Regions from separate parts of the Photobacterium japonica genome, predicted to be linked through region 2. Evidence: riboswitches for the same ligand, from Rfam matches in the RefSeq annotation. Region 2 holds a riboswitch; the other holds the start of a gene.
The links. A riboswitch is a leader RNA that binds a small molecule or an ion and turns the genes downstream of it on or off. The one in region 2 is predicted to bind lysine.
Positions count from the first base shown of each region.

Region 1: another riboswitch for lysine. It lies ahead of L4C36_RS19220 (Na+/H+ antiporter NhaC family protein); the one in region 2 lies ahead of lysC (lysine-sensitive aspartokinase 3).

Region 1 covers NZ_JAKJSN010000057.1:27,431-30,999, reverse strand. The annotation lists gene L4C36_RS19225 (BCCT family transporter) at 1-1,057, opposite strand, end outside; lysine riboswitch at 1,243-1,415, shown strand; gene L4C36_RS19220 (Na+/H+ antiporter NhaC family protein) at 1,503-3,086, shown strand; gene L4C36_RS19215 (methylated-DNA--[protein]-cysteine S-methyltransferase) at 3,278-3,569, opposite strand, start outside.
Region 2 covers NZ_JAKJSN010000011.1:6,809-10,377, forward strand. The annotation lists gene metH (methionine synthase) at 1-139, shown strand, start outside; gene lysC (lysine-sensitive aspartokinase 3) at 262-1,641, opposite strand; lysine riboswitch at 1,752-1,942, opposite strand; gene L4C36_RS03730 (pyridoxal-phosphate-dependent aminotransferase family protein) at 2,224-3,342, shown strand; gene L4C36_RS03735 (PglL family O-oligosaccharyltransferase) at 3,396-3,569, opposite strand, start outside.

The sequences.
Region 1 (3,569 bases), on a different contig from region 2:
TGATCGTACGACCACGCGAAATACGTGCCACGAATAAGCCCATGCTTGGCGCAAACACAAGCCACCATGCCCAGTAGAAAATGGTCCAATCTTGCGGGAAGTGGGTATCTTCAAAGGTGCCATAGCCACCAAACGGTTCAGCCCATGTCGCCATCACGAAGAAGTTAGACAGCATACGACCCAAAGAATCCAAACCGGTTTCCAGCATGAACAAGGTTGGGCCCGCCACCAAGACGAACGCCAACAGACCGAGTGCACCCCAGAAGTTGATGTTACTGAGCACCTTGATCCCTTCATCCATCCCTTTATAGGAAGAGTAAGCGAACAATGCCGTACACAACAACAACACGCCGATTTGAGTCGTGGTGGTAGAGGGAACATCAAACAGGTAGCTGATCCCTTCGTTGATCAACGGGGCAGCTAAACCCAATGTGGTCGCGGCACCGCCCAACAAACCAAAGATGAACAAGATATCGATAACCTTGCCCCACTTACCGTGGCTGCGCGCTTCACCGATCACCGGCATCAACGCGGCTGACACTTTCAATACAGGCTGTTTACGCACATAGAAAAAGTAGGCAATAGGAATCGCGGGGATCATGTAAATAGACCACGCTACCGGCCCCCAGTGGAAAATACCGTAAGTGGCAGCCCAACGTACCGCCTCTTCACTGCCCGGTGCGAGCTGGAATGGCGGGCTTTGGTAGTAATAGGCCCACTCGATAGTCCCCCAGTACAGAATACTGGCACCGATACCACCACAAAACAGCATGGCTGCCCATGAACCGGTTTTGAACTCTGGCTTTTCATCCGCATCACCCAGTTTGATCTGGCCAATATCGGAGAAAACGATGTAGATCATAAAAAAGRAGGCGCCGATACCTAACGCTAAATAGAGGAAACCGAGCTTGTCGGTCATAAAGGTTTTGGCGACGGCGATCCACTTAGCGCCTTCTTCTGGGAATAACATCAGCGGGATTATGACGGAAAACAGTAATCCCAGCGCCCCAAAGAAAGTGGGCTTATCGATCAATTCGAAGTGTTTTTTTAGCAACACGTTAACTCCTATGTTTACATTTTGCTTCCTGTGCGTAATGCGATGATCACAGGTATTAACAATTTCTCAAAATTAATCTTCTAATGGTAACGATAAAGAAAGTTTATTATCCACTCACTTTGTACACTATCCCTATATAATACTTGTGTTGCTGAACTTGGCTGTTATGATGGCGCAGCAAGCCCTTAATCAGTAGAGGCGCGCTGCCTATCAGTAACCGTGCGGAGGATGATCCCGATGATGCCGGAGAAAGGAGTCAGCGCCGAAGTGACTGCAGTTATCACACTCAGTCGCTGGGTCTGTGTCAAATAGGCACAGAACTGCCATAGTATTTTTCCTATGGAGCGCTACCTGAAGGGGTAACAAGTCTTTGTCATTCCTTCAGACGTCTTCGTTACACCTCTTTTCGGTAGATCTCCACCTTGATGTTGTAGGTGTTGAGATTATGATCCTCACAAATTTTTCAGACTCTTTATTGTCTGTCGTTCCGCCACTTCTGGCGGTCATTTTGGCAGTCACGACCCGTCGCGTTCTGCTTTCACTCGGTGCCGGTATTGTTGCGGGCGCACTGATGCTAAACCACTATTCCCCACTAGCCACCGCTCACTATTTATTCAATAAAGTGCTTCACATTGTATGGGCTGACGGCAGCTTAAACAGTGACAACGCCAATATGATCATTTTCATGTTGTTGTTGGGCGCGTTGATCAGCTTAATGAGCGTATCAGGGGCGACCCAAGCGTTCGCCGATTGGGCTTCTGTGCGTTGTAAAGATCGCCGCAGTGCCAAATCCCTGACCGGCCTGATGGTGTTCATTTTCTTTATCGACGACTTTTTCCATAGCCTGTCTGTTGGCGCAATCTGCCGCCCTGTGACTGATCGCTTCCAAATATCCCGGGCAAAACTGGCCTATCTGCTGGACTCCACCGCGGCACCTGTGTGTGTATTGATGCCTATCTCGTCATGGGGTGCGTACATCATCGCCCTGGTTGGCGGTATCATGGTGGCACACAACGTGACTGACCAGAGCCCCATTTCCGCGTTCGTAGAAATGATCCCGATGAACCTGTACGCGGTGTTTACACTCGTGATGGTACTGTGTGTGATCGCGTTCCAGTTGGATATCGGCCCAATGCGCAAGCACGAAGAATGGGCCCTAGAAGGCAAACTGTGGGATGAATCTCGCGGCCGTCCAACGGGCTTGGATATCGAAACCCCAGAAAACAGCAACGGCGGCATGATCGACATGGTGCTGCCTATTCTGACGTTGACCTTGGCTACCGTGTTTTTCATGGTGCAATCCGGCGCGGCGGTACTGGCGACGAAAGGGGTCGATTTCAGTTTGATCGGCGCGATTGAACACACGAACGTAGGCTCATCTCTGGTTTACGGCGCCATCTGTAGTTTGGTGGTGTCTGTGGCACTGGCGCTACGCTTGAAGCTGAGCGCGAAAATCTGGATGCAAGCCGCGCCACAAGGTATCAGTGCGATGATGCCTGCGATTGTGATCCTGTTCTTTGCATGGACCATCGGTGCGGTTGTGCGTGACATGAAAACCGGTATGTACCTGGCGTCAATGGCGAACGGTAACATCCCTGTTGAACTGCTACCTGCTGTTGTCTTTGTGCTGTCGTGTGCGATGGCGTTTGCGACCGGCACCAGCTGGGGTACCTTCGGTATCATGCTACCGTTGGCCGGTGACATTGCAGCAGCGAGTGACATTCAGATGCTACTCCCAATGCTTGCTGCGGTATTAGCAGGCGCAGTATTCGGCGACCACAGTTCACCGATTTCAAGCACCAGTATTCTGTCGGCGACTGGCGCAGGCTGTCACCACATGGATCACGTACTGACTCAGCTACCGTATGCGACCTCTGTGGCGTTCGGTGCCCTACTGGGTTACGTAGCGATTGGTTACACCCATTCAGCGTGGATTGGTGTGGCAGTGAGCGGCGCATGGTTCGTGCTGTTCTGCTTGTTTGCGATGCGCAAAAACCAACCCATTATGGCAACGGCCAAAGCGCAGTGAACCGTCAGTAAGCAAGAACGCAAGTAAGTAACCACTTACATAAAACACATCAAGCACCTTCGGGTGCTTGATGTGTTTTTGGGGCGGAATTGTTCGATACATCGTTATTCTCCCATCAAACACCCTAACGCCGTTATCGAGCATTTTAACAGGCTCGAATGATTCATTATTGACTACGGTGGATATAAAAATCACCCTTCGTGTTGCTGATCGTTCTTTTCATAATGCGTTTCTATATGAAGTAGCTGAGCCTTTAAGTCAACACCCCCACCATAGCCAATAAGCTTTCCCGTCGCGCCTATTATCCGATGGCAAGGAATCATAATCGATATAGGATTATTACGATTTGCGCTCCCTATCGCTTGGTATCCTCCTTTCATCCCTAATTGTTGGGCAATATCCTTATAGGAAGAGGTATGGGCATATGGCACCTCTCTAACTTGATGCCACACTTTTTTTTGAAACTCAGTGCCTCGTAAATCT
Region 2 (3,569 bases):
GGGGTGGTATTTTTCCCACCCAGATTCCCGTTACTTCGCGATTGCGCAGATCCAGCCGGATCAGCGTGACAGCTATGCGGATCGTAAAGGTTGGGATATGTTGGAAGCAGAGAAATGGCTGGGTCCGAACTTGTCTTAACGGCAGGCGTATCAAACCATGGTGGTGCGTTCAGGTATCCCCGTTTTGGTATAAGGCCGATATGAATCGTGTATAAAAAAGGCGCTCAGTGAGCGCCTTTTTTTATGTCGAATAACGAAGGATTATTCAAACAAGGTGTGGTGCAGTGTTCTTACCACATCGCGTGATTCTTCAGTATTAACCAAGAAACACAGGTTATGGGCACTGGCACCAAAACAGATCATGCGTGGGCTGTATTGCTCGAGCGCACCAAACACTTGCGTCGCAGCGCCTGGGGCGTCGCCTAGTTTATTACCGATCAGCGCGATTAAGCAGAGGTTTTGTTCCACTTCCACACGGCACAACTTGCTCAGTTCAGCGGTCGCGGCAGCCGGTAAATTAGGGGCACCGCCGCAGGTGTCGGTTTGATCCAGCGTCAGTGACACGCTGACCTCAGAGGTGGTGATCAAATCCACAGAGACTTTATGCTCGGCCAAAATGCGGAAAACTTCGGATAAGAAGCCGTAGGCCTGGAACATTTTTAAACTGGTTAGCGTGACCATGGTTTGGTTACAACGCAATGCCAATGCTCGGAATTTCGGCGGGGCAGTGACGTGTTGACGGATCCACGTACCGCCTTGTTCCGGTGCTTTAGATGAACCAATAAAGACCGGGATCTTTTGACGTACTGCCGGAAGCAGCGTTGATGGATGCAGGATCTTTGCGCCAAAATTTGCCATTTCAGAGGCTTCACTGAAGCTGATCTCTTTGATGGGTTTGGCATTGGCGGTAATGCGCGGATCGGTGCTGTACATGCCAGGGACGTCTGTCCAGATCTCTAACGTCTCAGCTTGAATGGCTTCGGCAACCAGTGCGGCACTGTAGTCACTGCCACCGCGACCGAGGGTCGTGGTTTGGCCGTGTTCATTGGCCCCAATGAAGCCTTGAGAAACGACAATCGACTCACTGAGCAACGGTTGCATGCGCTGTGTGGCTAACTGACGAATAGCATCAATATCGGGGATAGCTTTTCCATATTGGCTGTCGGTACGCAGAATGTGGCGAATATCGAAACGTGCAGCACTTGCGCCCATTTCATTGAGAATTTGGGTAAAAAGATGCGTAGAAAGCAGTTCGCCATGGGCAACCAACTGGTCGGTCAATTGCTTGGAAGGGGTATGCGAGGCGTGCTTGGCCAAGTCTGCGACTTGATCTAGCAGTTGTTGGATCTCACCCGAAATCGTTTCGGGGTGCGCCAGTTCATTCAGAATAGACTGATGAATAGTATGAAGTTGTTGTAGCCGCTCTGAGCGCTGCTCGTTATCGGCAATTCCATTTGCTAACTCAACCAGCAGATTGGTAACACCGGAGCATGCACTGATTAAAACCACTTTAGCTTGTGGGTTATTTTTAATAATGCTAGCACTACGGCTCATGGCGGCATGATCGGCTACGCTGGTGCCGCCAAATTTCGCTACAGTGATCGGCGGAGGAACAGTAAAGTTATTATCAACAAAGCTCACAACGAGTCTCCCAGTAAGATAGTAGAAAGTCTAATACAAAGGGGGATGACTCGGGATCAAGATCCCGACAAGTGTCAGGGGAATCTAGCAGTCAGATCTTGGTAGATGGCATGACCAGAAGCTCCCCACCTTTCTCGGTCATAGTCATGAGAAAGGTGACAGCCAGAAGGATTCAACCTTCATAGCCGATATGCCATGCCCCCTGTCATGCCATATCTCGGCGTTACTCCCCCTCTCAAGATTGCGTTGGGGTGGGGCCCCGCAATCATCGATACCTGGGTAACGCTCCTCTTCTGTTTTCACCGGATGTGCAGGTCAGCGTGTGTGCTGAATCTCAGTGCCATCTGGATGAACAAAAAATGTGCTTTATTGAAGCGGATTTGCCTATATCTTGTCAATTCCCTTTAGCAGTTTTTTGCAATTTTTTGCAAAAAACTGTCATAACTGAGTCATAACCTTGTGCGCTTCATCAGTAGATCAACAACCTAGACAGCAGGAACGACGATCAGCTGATATAGTCATTAGGGCATACGGTTCAATCCATACACATCTTTTCATGCAGACCTTCACGGAGGAAATTCCATGACTTTTGGCAGCTTTTACCCCCCTCAGCGTACGTTAATGGGCCCCGGCCCGTCGGACATCTCTCCGCAAGTGTTACAGGCGTTAAGTCGCCCGACGATTGGCCACCTTGACCCGCTGTTTATTGGCATGATGGATGAGCTGAAACAATTGCTGCAATATGCCTTTCAAACAGCGAACCCGTTTACGATTGCAGTCTCGGCGCCGGGCAGTGCTGGGATGGAAGCCTGTTTTGTGAATTTGGTCGAGCCGGGCGACACCGTGATTGTGTGTCGTAACGGTGTATTTGGCGATCGCATGCGGGAGAATGTCGAGCGTTGTGGTGGTATCGCCGTCATGGTGGATAACGCATGGGGTGAAGCCGTGGATCCGGCTTTGGTCGCCGAGGCGTTAACGACCCATCCGGAGGCGAAGATTGTTGCGTTTGTTCACGCTGAAACCTCCACGGGCGCATTGAGCGATGCCGAGGCGATTGCCAAGTTAGCACGCCAGCATGATTGCCTGACCATTGTGGATGCCGTGACCTCGCTCGGTGGTGTACCGTTGTTGGTGGATGAGTGGCAATTGGATGCGGTGTATTCCGGTAGCCAGAAATGCCTGTCGTGCGTACCGGGGCTGTCTCCACTGACGTTTTCGGCACGGGCGATTGAGAAAATTCAGGCACGTGAAACCCCCGTACAGAGTTGGTTCCTCGATCAAAGTTTGGTTCTGGGTTATTGGAGCGGAGAAGGTAAACGCAGTTATCACCACACGGCACCGGTGAATAGCTTGTATGCCTTGCATGAAGCCTTGGTGTTGTTAAAGCACGAAGGGCTAGAAAATGCCTGGCAACGTCATCGTGATATGCACCAGGTATTGCGGACAGGTCTCGAACAATTAGGGATCACTTTTGTGGTGGATGAAGCCCACCGTTTACCGCAGTTGAACGCTGTGTATATACCTGAAGGGGTCGATGATGCAGCGATTCGTGCCCAATTGTTGAATGACTACAACCTCGAAATTGGTGCAGGGTTGGGGGTGTTGGCGGGGAAAGCGTGGCGCATTGGCTTAATGGGCTATGCCGCGCGACGTGAAAATGTCGCCTTGTGCTTACGAGCATTGGAAGGCTGCTTGAAATAGCGTTCTGCTCGAACAAAAACGGCTACCTCAGGGTAGCCGTTGTTGTTTGACGATCAGGGTGCCGTTGTTGGTGCTGATTCTGTGGTGAATATCCATGTCGCGGCTTGACTTGGGAACAAGTACAACGCCTCTTGATGGATTTGCGCCGCTTGCGACGTATTACCGAGTGCCAGATAGGCACTGATCAGGTTTTTATACAGATCGGGACGCGGCCAGATTTTGGCTTT